2 regions of the Mesorhizobium sp. M0139 genome follow, and region 2 is predicted to be linked to the other one. Evidence: riboswitches for the same ligand, from Rfam matches in the RefSeq annotation. Region 2 holds a riboswitch; the other holds the start of a gene.

Region 1 (3,432 bases), on a different contig from region 2:
GCCTTGCGCACCGACAACTCCCACGCCGATGTGATTATCGCCGATGGCGTTCAGCACCCGCACAAGGCGACGGACATGCTGGCATAGGGGCAAACTACCGCTTCAACAAGAACACCGCTTGCTGGCCGAAGAAATTCCAGAACCACCATGGCATCGACAGGCCGATCTTCTGGCCGTTGCCGTCGAGCGCGGTGGCTTTCTCGACCGAGGCGCCGAGTTCCTCGACCAGATTGACGAAGTCGCGGATGGTGCAGAAATGGATGTTGGGCGTGTCGTACCAGGAATAGGGCAGGTCCGCTGTCACCGGCATCCGGCCCTTGACGAACAGCGACAGCCGCACCCGCCAGTGGCCGAAATTGGGGAAGGAGACGATGGCGCGGTTGCCGATTCGGAGCAGCTCGTCGAGCACCAGCTTCGGGTTGCGGGTCGCCTGCAGCGTCTGTGACAGGACGACGAAGTCAAAACCCTTGTCCGGATAGAATTCGAGGTCGGTGTCGGCATCGCCCTGGATGACCGAGAGGCCGCGCGCAACGCATTCATTGACGCCGCGCTGTGACAGCTCCAGCCCGCGGCCGTCGACCTGCTTGGTCTCCTGCAGGAGTTCGAGCAGCAGGCCGTCGCCGGAGCCGACATCGAGCACCCGCGACTGCGGCGGTATCAGGTTGGCCACGACTTCGAGGTCGACGCGCTGGCTGCCATTGACGCTCATGAGGCGAGCCCCCTTGCGCGGGCCGCCGAGCCGATGAAGCCCTTGATGGCGGCAAACAGTTCGGGTTCATCGAGCAGGAAGGCATCATGGCCGCGGTCGGTGTCGATCTCGACGAAGGAGACGGAGGCGCCGGCGGCGTTGAGCGCATGCACGATCGAGCGGCTCTCCTCGGTCGGGAACAGCCAGTCCGAGGTGAAGGACACCAGGCAGAAGCGGGTCTTGGTCCCGGCAAAGGCATCTGCCAACCGGCCGCCATGGTCGGCGGCGAGGTCGAAATAATCCATCGAACGGGTCATGTAGAGGTAGGAGTTGGCGTCGAAGCGGTCGACGAATGTCATGCCCTGGTGGCGCAGATAGCTTTCGATCTGGAAATCTGCGTCGAAACCGAAGGTCAGCGCTTCGCGGTCCTGCAGATTGCGGCCGAATTTCCGATGCAGGGCGGCTTCCGACAGATAGGTGATGTGGGCGGCCATGCGCGCCACGGCGAGCCCCTTTTCCGGGCGCTTGCCGTGCTCGAAATATTTGCCGCCATGCCAGTCCGGATCAGCCATGACAGCCTGGCGGCCGACCTCGTGGAAGGCGATGTTCTGCGAGGAATGGCGTGCGCCTGTGGCGATCGGCAGGGCCGAGAAGACGCGCTCGGAATAGCATGACGCCCATTCCAGCACCTGCATGCCGCCCATCGAGCCGCCGAGCACGCAAAACAGCTTTTCGATGCCGAAATGGTCGACCAGCATCAATTGCGCCCGCACCATGTCGCGGATGGTGATGATTGGCAGGTCGAGGCCGTAGGGCTTGCCGGTGGCGGGATTGGTCGAGGCCGGACCGGTGGAGCCGAGGCAGCCGCCGATGACGTTGGAGCAAATGACGAAGAAGCGGTTGGTGTCGATGATCTTGCCGGGACCGATCAGCACTTCCCACCAGCCGGGCTTGCCGGTCACCGGATTGGTGCTGGCGACATGCTGGTCGCCGGTCAGCGCGTGGCAGACCAGGATGGCGTTGGTGCGGGCATCGTTGAGGGCGCCATAGGTCTGGTAGGCGATCTGGAACGGCGACAAAAGCGTGCCGGCGTCAAGCTTCAGCGGCTTGTCAGGGCCAAAACGCAACACCGGGCTCGACGGGCTGTCGGCCTCGTTGTTGGTTTTTGTAGCGCGGAGCGCAGCCATGTGACTCTCCTTGCCCGCCGTCAGGCAATAAAAAACCGGCAATGCGATCGCAAAGCCGGTTACGTCACGCAAACGGCCCTTTAGCGAGTTGTTTAACGTGGCTGCAAGCCGACCGGCCAAATCACCACGGAACTGTTGCGTTCTTCTAGAACTCGTGCGGCCCGGCGTCAACGGCCAGCTATTGCCCGGCCTCTCGACATTCGCGGCTACGGCTTGTATTTCCGCTGCGGCCTCCGGACGGAGGCGTTCTCAACGGGTTTGCGACATGGACAAGACAGCGGACAAGGCACGGCCGACGCCCCGCGCGGGCATCATGGACATCGACGCCTATGTACCGGGCAAGAGCGCGGCACCTGCCGGCGTCGCCAAGGTCCATAAATTGTCGTCGAACGAGAACCCGCTCGGCCCGTCGCCGAAGGCGATCGAGGCCGCGCGCGAAGTGGCCAGCAAGCTCGATGTCTATCCCGACGGCACCGCCCGCCGGCTGCGCGAGGCGATCGCCGAGGTGCATGGCCTCAACCCGGCAAACATCATCTGCTCCAACGGTTCCGACGAGATTTTGGGCCTGCTGGCGCAGACCTATCTGGCGGCCGGCGATGAGGCCATCATCACCGAACACGCCTTCATGATCTACAAGATCTACATCCAGTCGGCCGGCGGGACACCGGTGACGATCAAGGAAACCGAGGAACGCGCCGACGTCGACGCGATCCTGGCCGCGGTGACGCCGCGGACCAAAATCATCTTCCTCGCCAATCCCAACAATCCGACCGGAACCTATCTGCCGTTCCAGGAGGTCCGCCGCCTGCATTCCGCTCTCCCGGGCAACGTGCTTCTGGTGCTCGACGCGGCCTATGCCGAATATGTCAGGCGCAATGACTATGAGGCCGGCATCGAGCTGGCGGGCAGCGCACAGAATGTGGTCATGACCCGCACTTTCTCCAAGCTCGGCCTTGGCGGCGCGCGCATCGGCTGGATGTATGGCCCACTGCACATCGTCGATGCCATCAACCGCATCCGCGGCCCTTTCAACGTTAACGCAACAGCGATCGAGGCCGGCATTGCCGCCATCCGCGACCGCGCCCATGTCGAGCGCAGTTCGTTGCACAACGAGACCTGGCTTACCTGGCTGAATGAAGAACTGACGAAGCTTGGGCTGCGCGTGACGCCCAGCGTCGGCAATTTCGTGCTCATCCACTTTCCCGACGACAAGAGGCATTCGGCTGAGGCGGCGGACGATTACCTCACCCAGCGCGGCTATATATTGCGGCGCGTTACCGGCTATGGCTTTCCCAATGCGCTGCGCATGAGCGTCGGCACCGAAGAAGCAAATCGCGGCGTCATCGATGCCCTCACGACATTCCTGAAAAGCTGAAACAATGACAGCACCGATGTTTGAAAAGATCGCGCTGGTCGGCATCGGCCTGATCGGCTCGTCGCTGGCCCGCATCATCCGCCGCGAGGGCCTGGCCCGCCATGTCGCCATCGCGACGCGCAGCCCGGCCACGCTGGCGCGGGCGAAGGAGCTCGGTCTTGGCGAGAGCTACACCACCGACG
Region 2 (3,432 bases):
AACGTGCCGGCCCGGCTGCTGATCGGCGACGACCGCGTCAGCAGCAACCCGAAGCTCAACAACTGCGTCAAGGGCTGGGAAGCGGCGCTCTATCATTGGGTTATTCTCGCGGATTCCAACGTGCTGATGCCTAGGGATTACGTCCAGCACATGATGGCGGCTTGGCGGACCAATACCGGGCTTATCTGCTCGACGCCGATCGGCTCTCGGCCGGATGGCTTTTGGGCCGAGGTCGAATGCGCGTTCCTCAACACGCTGCAGGCGCGCTGGCAATATGCCGGCGAGGCGCTCGGTCTCGGCTTTGCCCAAGGCAAGAGCATGCTGTGGAACAAGCCGATGCTCGATACCAGTGGCGGTATCCGCGCGCTGGCCGCCGAGATCGCCGAGGATGCTGCTGCAACCAAGCTGGTCAACGGACTGGGCCTGCGCGTCAATCTCGTTGCCTCGCCTTTCGAGCAACCACTGGGGCAGCGCCGACTTGCCGACATCTGGTCGCGCCAGGCGCGCTGGGCGCGGTTGCGCCGCGTCACTTTCCCGCTGTTTTTCGCACCCGAGATCCTGACCGGCGTCGCCGTGCCGTTGGCGTTGGCGCTGGTGGCGGCCGCAAGTGCCGGCATCAGCCTGCCGGCCACGGTGTTGGCCGTGCTGACGGCGGCCTACATTCCCGAATGCGCGCTGGCCGCGGCCAAGGGCTGGCACCTGTCGCTGCGCATGGTCCCGGCGATGATGGTGCGCGACATGATGCTTCCCGCCATCTGGGCGCGCGGCTGGCTGAGCGGCGCCGTCGACTGGCGCGGCAACATCATGACCATCGGCACCAAGACGGCCGAACTGGAAGAGGTTTCGTCGGGAGCGTGACGCCTCGCGGCCTATCCGGCTGCCTTCAGCGCCTGCGCAACGTCCTCCAGCAGATCGTCCGTATCCTCAAGACCGACCGACAGCCTGAGCGTTCCCGGCCCGATGCCAAGCTCGGCGCGAGCTTCGTCGCTGAGGTTCTTGTGCGTGGTGGTCGCCGGATGGGTGATCAGGCTCTTGGCGTCGCCGAGATTGTTGGAGATCAGCACGATGTCGAGCGCGTTCTGCAAGGCGAAGGCCGCCTGCTTGCCGCCCTTGACGTCGAGGCAGATCAGCGTCGATCCGCCTGTCATCTGCTTCTTGACGATGTCGGCCTGCGGGTGGTCGGCGCGGCCGGGATAGATGACGCGGGCGATTTCCGGCCGTCCTGCCAGGAAATCCGCGATCTTGGCCGCGCTTTCAGTCTGCTGGCGCACCCGAACCGGCAGCGTCTCCAGGCCCTTGAGCAGCGTCCAGGCGTTGAACGGCGACAGGCTCGGGCCGGTGTGGCGGAAATAGTCGTGCAAATTCTCGTCGATCCATTTCTTGTCCGACAGGATGATGCCGCCGAGACAGCGTCCCTGGCCGTCAATGTGCTTGGTCGCGGAGTAGACGACAATATGGGCGCCGAGCTGCAAGGGCTTCTGCTGCAAGGGCGTGGCGAAGACATTGTCGACGATCAGCCTGGCGCCGATCGAGGTGGCGAGCGCCGCCACCGCTGCGATGTCGACCACTTCCAGCGTCGGATTGGTCGGGCTTTCCAAGAAGAACAGTTTCGTGTTCGGCCGCACCGCCTTTTCCCAGTTGGCGATGTCGGTGCCGTCGACCAGCGTTGCCTCGATGCCGTATTTCGGCGCCAGCGTCTCCACCACCCAGCGGCAGGAGCCGAACAGCGCGCGCGCCGCAACGATATGGTCGCCGGCCTTGGCGCTGCACAGGAGCGCTGCCGTCACCGCCGCCATGCCGGACGCCGTGGCGCGCGCATCTTCGGCACCCTCCAGCGCGCACATGCGCTTTTCGAACATGTCGACGGTAGGGTTGGCATAGCGCGAATAGATGAAACCCGGCTCCTCGCCCTTGAAACGGGCTTCCGCGGCCTGCGCCGTTTCATAGACATAGCCCTGGGTGAGATACATCGCTTCCGACGTCTCGCCGAACTGGGAACGCAGTGTTCCCCCGTGCACGAGTGCGGTCTGAGGCTTCCAGTTACGCTTCTTGGTGCTCATCGCTTTTGTTCCAGACACAAAAAAACCGGCCGCGAAAGTCGCAACCGGTCCATATGGCCTTGCGGCCCGACGGTCCTTTAGCGACTTGTTTAACGTGGCTGCAAGCCGACCGGCCAAATCACCACGGGATAACGACCCTTTAGACCTCACCTGCGCTTGCGTCAATTGCCGGCTTCATTAAGAGGTTTGTACCAGGCAGGTTCCGCAATAATATCCAGCGGTTTTGCGGCAAGAACCTGCCACAAAGAGACCGACCTTGGAGCGGAGCCAGCCTTTTGCGGCAGACAGGCATTCTTCCCGATCAGGACATTTCCGCGCTGTTTCAGTCCGGCGCGCTGGAGTCGCCGCGCGCGCTCGATGTCGACCAGGTGCAGCCGGCGAGCCTCGATCTGAGGCTCGGCGACAAGGCTTTTCGCGTGCGCGCCTCCTTCCTGCCGGGTCCCGATCATCTGGTGGCCGACAAGCTTCACCGGCTGAAATTGCATGAGTTCAGTCTCGCCGAGGGCGCGGTGCTGGAAACCGGCTGCGTCTACATCGTGCCGCTGCTCGAAAGCCTGGCGCTGCCCGCAAACGTGTCGGCCTCGGCCAACCCGAAGAGCTCGACCGGCCGGCTCGACATCTTCACCCGGGTGATGACCGATCGCGGCCATGAGTTCGACAAGATCGCCCCCGGCTATCACGGGCCGCTTTATCTCGAAGTCAGTCCACGCACCTTCCCGATCGTCGTACGCGCCGGATCGAGGCTGTCGCAGATCCGCTTTCGCACCGGCAACGCGCTGTTGTCGGAGGCAGAACTGAACGAATTGCACCGCGCCGAGATGCTGGTGGCGACCGAGCCGCCCAACATTTCCGGCGGCGGCATTGCGCTGTCGATCGATCTTGACGGCGACCAGAACGGCCTGGTCGGCTATCGCGGCAAGCATCACACCGGCTTGGTCGATGTCGACAAGCGCGCCGCCCAGGATGCCGTCGATTTCTGGGAGCCGCTCTATAAGAGCGGCGCCGGCGAACTGGTGCTCGACCCGGACGAGTTCTACATCCTGGTCAGCCGCGAAGCCGTGCACGTGCCGCCGCTCTACGCCGCCGAGATGACGCCCTTCGATCCGCTGGTTGGCGAATTCCGTGTTCACTATGCCGGCTTCTTCGATCCGGGCTTCGGCCATTCGGCCTCAGGCGGCACCGGCAGCCGGGCGGTGCTCGAAGTGCGCAGCCACGAAGTGCCGTTCATCCTCGACCACGGCCAGATCGTCGGCCGGCTGGTCTACGAACACATGCTGAAGCGGCCGCAGGCGCTTTACGGCACCGATCTCGGCTCGAATTACCAGGCGCAAGGCCTCAAGCTCTCCAAGCATTTCCGCCCCGCCGGCTGAAC

Evidence for each region. Region 2 has a riboswitch for S-adenosylmethionine ahead of NKJ58_RS16860 (O-succinylhomoserine sulfhydrylase). Riboswitches for the same ligand answer to the same signal wherever they lie in the genome.
Region 1: linked by a shared signal. The riboswitch ahead of metX (homoserine O-acetyltransferase MetX) and the one ahead of NKJ58_RS16860 (O-succinylhomoserine sulfhydrylase) in region 2 are both predicted to bind S-adenosylmethionine.

Annotation. Positions count from the first base shown of each region.
Region 1 is NZ_JAMYTN010000011.1:94,378-97,809, reverse strand. Features, by position in the region: gene NKJ58_RS19830 (DUF1330 domain-containing protein) at 1-87, shown strand, start outside; gene metW (methionine biosynthesis protein MetW) at 95-709, opposite strand; gene metX (homoserine O-acetyltransferase MetX) at 706-1,875, opposite strand; SAM riboswitch at 1,936-2,013, opposite strand; gene hisC (histidinol-phosphate transaminase) at 2,141-3,250, shown strand; gene NKJ58_RS19810 (prephenate/arogenate dehydrogenase family protein) at 3,255-3,432, shown strand, end outside.
Region 2 is NZ_JAMYTN010000009.1:49,183-52,614, reverse strand. Features, by position in the region: gene NKJ58_RS16865 (ceramide glucosyltransferase) at 1-858, shown strand, start outside; gene NKJ58_RS16860 (O-succinylhomoserine sulfhydrylase) at 870-2,060, opposite strand; SAM riboswitch at 2,118-2,195, opposite strand; gene NKJ58_RS16855 (2'-deoxycytidine 5'-triphosphate deaminase) at 2,336-3,430, shown strand.